Regions from separate parts of the Actinoplanes sp. NPDC049265 genome, predicted to be linked through region 1. Evidence: riboswitches for the same ligand, from Rfam matches in the RefSeq annotation. Region 1 holds a riboswitch; the other holds the start of a gene.

Region 1 (3,377 bases):
CTTCGTGCTGTTCCGGGCGGACGGCGAGGTGGTCGAGACCCCCCACCCGGTGTGGGATGTACGTTAGGTTTTCGTCCGCAAGGATCTCCTTAGTGGACGGAGCTCGACATTGCGTACCAGAAGACTCATCGCGGTCGTCGTCGCCGGCCTCCTGGCCGGCCCGATGACCACCGGGGCCGGCGCGAGGGCATCGGCGCCGCCGCTCGACGATTTCCTCCGCTCGACCATGGACGGGCTGGCCTTTCAGGAGGTGCTCGACCTCGCGCCGCCGGCCCGCTCCGTCGCCTCGCTCGACAAGGAAGCGGCGCCACGGGTCAAGGCCCTGGCCGATCCGCAGCCGATCTCACAGCAGCCGCAGATCGACGCCACGGTCCTCGAACTGGACGGTGACGGCCGGATCACGGGCTCGGCCACGGTGCTGATGAGCCCGCAGTACCCGAACGGCGTGATCGTGCCGGTCGACGACAACCAGCACACGACTGCCGTGCGGTGGCGGCAGTGGGACGACGCTGGTTGGTACGCGAACCACGCGCAGGGGACGATCGACGTGGTGCCGGGGCGGGAGAACGCGCCGCTGGACTTCATGTCGCCATACCCGGCCTCGGTGCTCAAGCTGATGGTCGGCTTCGGTGTGCTGCGGCTGGTTGACCAGGGCACGATCGCGCTGGACGACACGTACGCCTACGAGCCGGCCACGATCAGCTCGCTGTGCGGGCCGGCCAGCCGCGGCACGATCCGCGACTACCTCGACAAGTCGCTGACCGAGTCGTCCAACGCCGCCAGCTGCGCCCTGATCAAGATGCTGTGGGACCACAACGCGGTCGCCGGCCTCAACCAGTCGTTCCAGGACCTCGGCCTGGAGACGTTGCAGCTCAAGAACACCAACCCGGTCAACGGTGGGCGGTGGGGCAACCCGGTCACGATGAGCTCGCTGGACACGGCGAAGCTGCTGGCCATCGTCAACGGCGGGCCGGGCACGCTGTGGACCACCCCGGCCGGTATGCCGGTGACCCGCGACGTGCTGTCCGACGCGTCGCGCGAACTGTTCCTCCGCGAGCTCGGTGACCAGGGCTGGAACTGGATGCTGTCGACGCCGAACTACTGCGGGCGGGACTACCCGGCGGCGGGCATCCCGCAGCGGGTCGCCGACCGGTGGATCGGCCCGGACGGCAAGGTCACGGTGGCCGGTTCGGCCTTCGGGCAGGACGTACGGCCGTGCAACGAGGCGGCCGAGGTGACCTTCGCGCACAAGCCGGGATGGGTGAACAACACCGGCTCGGACGCGGGCATCGTGAAGTCGCTGCCCGGCAAGGCCGAGCGGCACTACATCATCGCGGTCTTCTCCAACCTGGGCGACCAGTACCAGGACCCGGGCCGTCCGGCGACCCCGCCGGGCACCGTTCCGGTCGAGTACACGCAGAAGTTCGCGCAGCTCGGCGCGGCTCTGGACGGGTTCGAGGCCGCGCGCGGCTGACCGCTGTTCCTGGGGTCTGGCTGGTGGAGCGGCCCTGACTGATCCACCAGCCAGACCCTAGCCATTGTCGTTCCAGGGGGTTATGGTCCGAGGAGAACCAACCCCACGGGAGTCCGGTGCACCGGGCTGAGAGGGGGGCTGACGCGGCCCCCGACCGTCGAACCTGATCCGGATCATGCCGGCGCAGGGAGGAGCGATGGTGGAGCCTATCTTTCCCCGGCTGCACGTGGTGACCGCGTCGTTGCCCGTTGTCGAAGCTGTGTTGTCGGTGTCGCCGCGGGTGGCGATCCAGGTCCGCGTCGACGATGCGCTCACCGACCGCGATGCCTACGCGTTGACCGTCGCCGCGCTGGCGCGATGCCGCGAACGCGGGGCGATGTGCCTGGTCAACGATCGGCTCGACGTGGCCGTGGCGGCGGGCGCGGACGGCGCGCACGTGGGCGCCGACGATCTGCCGCCGGCCGCCGCGCGTAAGGTGCTCGGGCCGTCGGCTGTGCTCGGGGTGACGTTGCGGGCGCCGGCCGTGGTGCCCGAGGCGTCGTATTTCGGGGTCGGGCCGGCGTTCGCCACCTCCACCAAGGACGGTCTGCCTGATCCGATCGGGCCGCCGGGGGTGGGGGCGGTGGCGGAGGCGGCGACGATCCCGGTCATCGCGATCGCGGGGGTGACGCCGTCGCGGGTGCCGTCGCTGTTGGCCGTGGGCGCCTACGGGGTGGCGGCGGTCGGGGCGATCGCACGTGACCCGGTCGGGGCGACGAGGGAGTTCCTCGAGGCGCTGTCATGAAGTGCGCGGTGGTCGGTGGCGGGATCATCGGCCTGTCGATCGCGTGGCGACTCGCCGGGCGCGGGGTCGACGTGGAAGTCCATGACGCGGGCGTGCCGGGGGCGTGGTTCGTCGCGGCGGGGATGCTGGCTGCGGGGAACGAGGCGACGTGGGAATCGCGTGAGCTCGGTGCGTTGATGCGGGAGTCGGCGCGGCGGTGGCCCGGATTCGCCGCATCGCTGGGCCTGCCGGTGCCGGAGGGCGGGACGCTGGTGGTCGCCCTGACCGCCGATGACGCGGCCGAGGCGGGCCGCGAGTGGGATCGCCGGCCGGCGGGGGAACCTGCGGGCGGGTGCGAGTGGGATCGCCGGCCGGCGGGGGAACCTGCGGGCGGGCGTGAGCGGGATCGTCAACCGGCTGCGGAACCCGAGGGTGGGCGCGGGGGCGGGCGGCTCGGGCCGAGTGCGTTGCGGGAGTTGGAGCCGGCTCTGTCGCCGCGGGTGCGAGCCGGATGTCACCTGCCCGACGACCGGCAGGTCGACCCGCGGAAGGTGGTCGCCGCGCTGCGGGAACGGCTTCCGCTCGTACCCGGCACGGTTGAAGATCTTGGTTCTCTGGATGCGGACCAGGTCGTCGTCGCGGCCGGGACCGGGACGGCGGCGCTGACCGGACTGCCGGTGCGGCCGGTCAAAGGGGAACTGCTGCGGCTGCGCGGGGAACCCGGCCTGCTGCGGCACGTGATCAGCGGGTACGCCGACGGGCGACGGGTCTACCTGGTGCCGCGGGCCGACGGGGAGATCGTGGTCGGCGCCACCCAGGACGAACGCACCGACGACACGGTGACCGCCGGGGCCGTGCTCGACCTGCTGCGCGCCGCCATCGACCTGGTGCCCGCGCTGGCCGACTGCGCTATCACCGAGACGCTGGCCGGGCACCGGCCGTCCACACCGGACAACGCGCCGCTGCTCGGCCGCCTGGACGACCGCACCGTGGTGGCCGCCGGGCACCACCGCAACGGCGTACTCCTCGCGCCGGTCACCGCCGACCTGATCGCCGACCTGGTCGTGACCGGGACGGCCGGCCCACTCCTCGAGCCCTTCGCCCCCGGGAGATTCGCATGACCATTCTCGTGAACGGTGA
Region 2 (3,377 bases), on a different contig from region 1:
GCCAGTTTGGCGACCGGGTTGCGGCGGGCCAGCACCGGGGTCATGCGAGGACGAACGTTCGATCCGCCGATGAGGAAACGAAGTCGGCGTCGTGGGTGACGGCGACGATGCCGTGCCCTTCGTCCCGGAGCGAGGCGAACAGGGCGACCAGCTCGATCCAGGTGCGGCGGTCCTGGCCGAAGGTCGGTTCGTCGAGGACGAGCAGGCGCGGGGCGCGGGCCAGGGCGGTGGCCACGCTGAGTCGCCGGGCCTCGCCGCCCGAGAGCGTGTACGGGTTGGCGTCGGCGAGGTGGGCGAGCCGGAGCCGGGCGAGGAGTTCGTCGGCCCGGGGACCGGCCAGCTCGTCGCGGACCCGGGATGTCACGAACTGATGTTCCGGGTTCTGGAAGACCGATCCGATCCGAGCGGCGAGGTCACCGGCACGCCATTTCGCGGGTGAGCCTCCGGGCGCCGCCCAGACGGTGCCCGACGTCGGCCGGAGCAGGCCGCCCAGCAGCAGGGCCAGGGTCGACTTGCCGGCGCCGTTGGGCCCGGTCACGGCCAGGATCGACGCCTCGTGGGCTTCGAGCGAGACCGGGGCCAGACGATCGGTGTACGAGGCGTGCTTCGCGCGTACCAGAGGGGCTCCGGGCGGAAAAACGGCCTCGTGCCGGGGCAGCGACCGGCCCGGCACCCACACCCCCTCCTCGGCGAGGGCGTCGCCGAGCTGGTCGAAAACGGCCTCGGGCGGGCCGTCGGCGCGCACCCCGCCGCCCGGCTCGAGCACGACGACGCGGTCGATCAGCGGCAGCGACTCCGCGACCCGGTGCTCGACCAGGATCATCGTGGTGTCGCGGCCGACCGCCCGGGTCAGCGCCTCGCGGATCAGCGCCGCACCGGCCGGGTCGAGGTTGGCGGTGGGCTCGTCTAGGAGCAGCAGCCCGGGCCGCAGGGCGAGGACACCGGCCAGGGCAAGCCGTTGCGCTTCGCCGCCGGAGAGCGCCGAGGTGGGCCGGCTGAGGGGGTACGGGAACCCGACGCGATCCAGCGCGTCACTGACCCGCGCCCAGATGTCGGTGCCGGGCACCCCGCGGTTCTCCAGCCCGAAGGCCACGTCGTCGCCGCTGCGGGCCATCACCAGCTGGGTCTGCGGATCCTGGAACAGCAGCCCGACGTGCTCGCGGGCCTTGCGCGGTTCCAGTCCGTCGATCTCGACCGCGCCCGCCGCCTCGCCCGAGTCCTCCGGCAGCAGCCCGGCCAGCGCGGCCAGCAGTGTGCTCTTGCCCGCACCGGACGGCCCGAGCAGCAGCACCCGCTGGCCGTGGGCGATCGTCAGGTCGACCTCACGCACCGCCCACGCGCGCCGGCCGGCATGCCGCCAGCCGAACCCGCGGAGGACGACCTCAGACAAGCGCGCGTTCCCGCCCGGCGCCGAAGCGGTCCAGCACGCCGGTCGGTGCCAGGGCCTTGACCAGCGCCCAGCTGCCCAGCCCGGCCACGACGGTGCTGCTGACGACGGTCAGCAGGGCGTACGGGATGCGGTAGTCGACCAGGTCGTAGCCGCCGTTCCAGACGAAGAAGTCGAACACGGCCGCGCCGACGCCGGTGAGCAGCCCGGCCAGCAGCGCCGCGGGCAGCCGCCAGGAGCGGTAGAGCAGGATCGCGAAGGCCAGCTCGGCTCCCAGCCCCTGGACCAGGCCCTGGGGGATGATCACGGCACCCCACTGGGCGCCGAGCAGGGCCGAGATGGTCGCGGCGACGGCCTCGGTGAACAGGGCCGCGCCGGGCTTGCGGATGATCAGGCCGGCCAGCACGGCGGGGATCAGCCAGACGCCGTAGAGCAGCGTCTGCGCGGGCGGGAAGAACGCGAAGGCGCCGCCGGTGGCGCCCCACAGGATGTTCCAGGCCCAGAAGATGACGCCGAACGCGACGGCGATGACGGCCGCGATGACGATGTCGATGGTCCGCCAACGACTCATGGAATCCTCCAACTCCCTGCGCCGGCATTACCCGGATCAGGTTCGAGGGTCTGCGGGCTTGACCCCGCACTCTCAGCGCTGCGCGCTCCCCTGTCGGATGACATCTCTTCACGACCTACCTTGATTGCGGCCGGCCGGCGCGGATGCAGGCGGTCTGGGCCGTCGTGAAGAGATGTCACTTGCTGTGTTTCGATGAAGCTAACACCGTACGGCTGTACCGGGAAGGGAGCCCCCTCACATGCGGGTCGAGGCACGTGGACTGACGTTTGACGTGGTCGTCGAAGGACCGGAGGACGGCACCCCGGTGCTGCTGTTGCACGGCTTCCCGCAGGACCATCGGGAGTTCGAGCCGATGCTGCCCCGCCTGCACGCCGCCGGCCTCCGGACGTACCGCTACGACCAGCGCGGATACGCTCCCGGCGCCCGTCCCGCCGAGGTGTCCGCCTATCGGCTGGACGAGCCGGTGGCCGACGCGGTGGCGATCCTGGACGCTCTCGGCATCGAGAAGGCGCACGTGATCGGCCATGACTGGGGTGCTCAGGTCGGCTGGCTGCTGGCCTCCCTTCATCAAGATCGCGTGTCGACCCTGACCGCGGTGTCGGTACCGCACCCGCGGGCCCTCGCGCTGGCGTTGCGGGTCCGGGCGTCGCAGCGGGCGCGGTTCGCGTACATGGGTGTCTTCCGTTCCCGGATCGCCGAGCGCCTGCTGCTGGCCCGCGACGGCCTGGTGTTGCGGCAGATGATGGCCGCGATCGGGGAACGGGCCCGGCTGTACGCCGACGCCATGCGCGAACCGGGCCGGCTGACCGGCGGCCTGAACTGGTACCGCGCCCTGGATCGGCAGGTGCTGGCCGGTGTCGGCACGATCCAGGTGCCCACCACGTACGTGTGGGCCGACAAGGACCCGGTGGTCGGGCTGACCGCCGCGCTGCGGACCGCCGACTGGGTCGACGCCGACTACCGGCTGGTCGCGTTCAAGGGGGTCACCCACTGGGTGCCCGAGGAGGCGCCGGACGCGCTGGCCGACGCCGCGCTGGCCCGGATGGGCGTTTGATCACGGCTTGACCTGGGAAAGCGGCTGCCCATGGCCGAGGAGAAGAAGAGCATCCCGGACGAGTCGGAGAAGAAGCGCTGGGACCGCAACTTCGGTGACCTCCTGCAGGAGCTGCGGGTCGCGCAGACCGGCGTCCAGATCCTCTTCGCCTTCCTGCTCACCCTCCCCTTCAGCAGCGGCTTTCCCAAGACCACGGCGTTCCAGAAGGACACGTACGTGGTCGCGCTGATCGCCGCCGCGTTCGCCACCGCGATGATCATCTCGCCGGTGGCGTTCCACCGGGCGCTGTTCCGCCAGGGCCGCAAGCCGGAACTGGTCCGCTTCGCGCACCGGATGGCGACCGGCGGCCTCGCGTTCATGCTGAT

What was found. Region 1 has a riboswitch for thiamine pyrophosphate ahead of ACGFIO_RS25230 (thiamine phosphate synthase). Riboswitches for the same ligand answer to the same signal wherever they lie in the genome.
Region 2: another riboswitch for thiamine pyrophosphate. It lies ahead of ACGFIO_RS35295 (ECF transporter S component); the one in region 1 lies ahead of ACGFIO_RS25230 (thiamine phosphate synthase).

The regions. Positions count from the first base shown of each region.
Region 1 covers NZ_JBICSP010000011.1:95,340-98,716, reverse strand. The annotation lists gene ACGFIO_RS25240 (ABC-F family ATP-binding cassette domain-containing protein) at 1-67, shown strand, start outside; gene ACGFIO_RS25235 (serine hydrolase) at 110-1,474, shown strand; TPP riboswitch at 1,570-1,681, shown strand; gene ACGFIO_RS25230 (thiamine phosphate synthase) at 1,671-2,258, shown strand; gene ACGFIO_RS25225 (FAD-dependent oxidoreductase) at 2,255-3,358, shown strand; gene thiS (sulfur carrier protein ThiS) at 3,355-3,377, shown strand, end outside.
Region 2 covers NZ_JBICSP010000020.1:55,472-58,848, reverse strand. The annotation lists gene ACGFIO_RS35305 (energy-coupling factor transporter transmembrane component T family protein) at 1-44, opposite strand, end outside; gene ACGFIO_RS35300 (ABC transporter ATP-binding protein) at 41-1,390, opposite strand; gene ACGFIO_RS35295 (ECF transporter S component) at 1,383-1,958, opposite strand; TPP riboswitch at 1,955-2,060, opposite strand; gene ACGFIO_RS35290 (alpha/beta fold hydrolase) at 2,197-3,012, shown strand; gene ACGFIO_RS35285 (DUF6328 family protein) at 3,043-3,377, shown strand, end outside.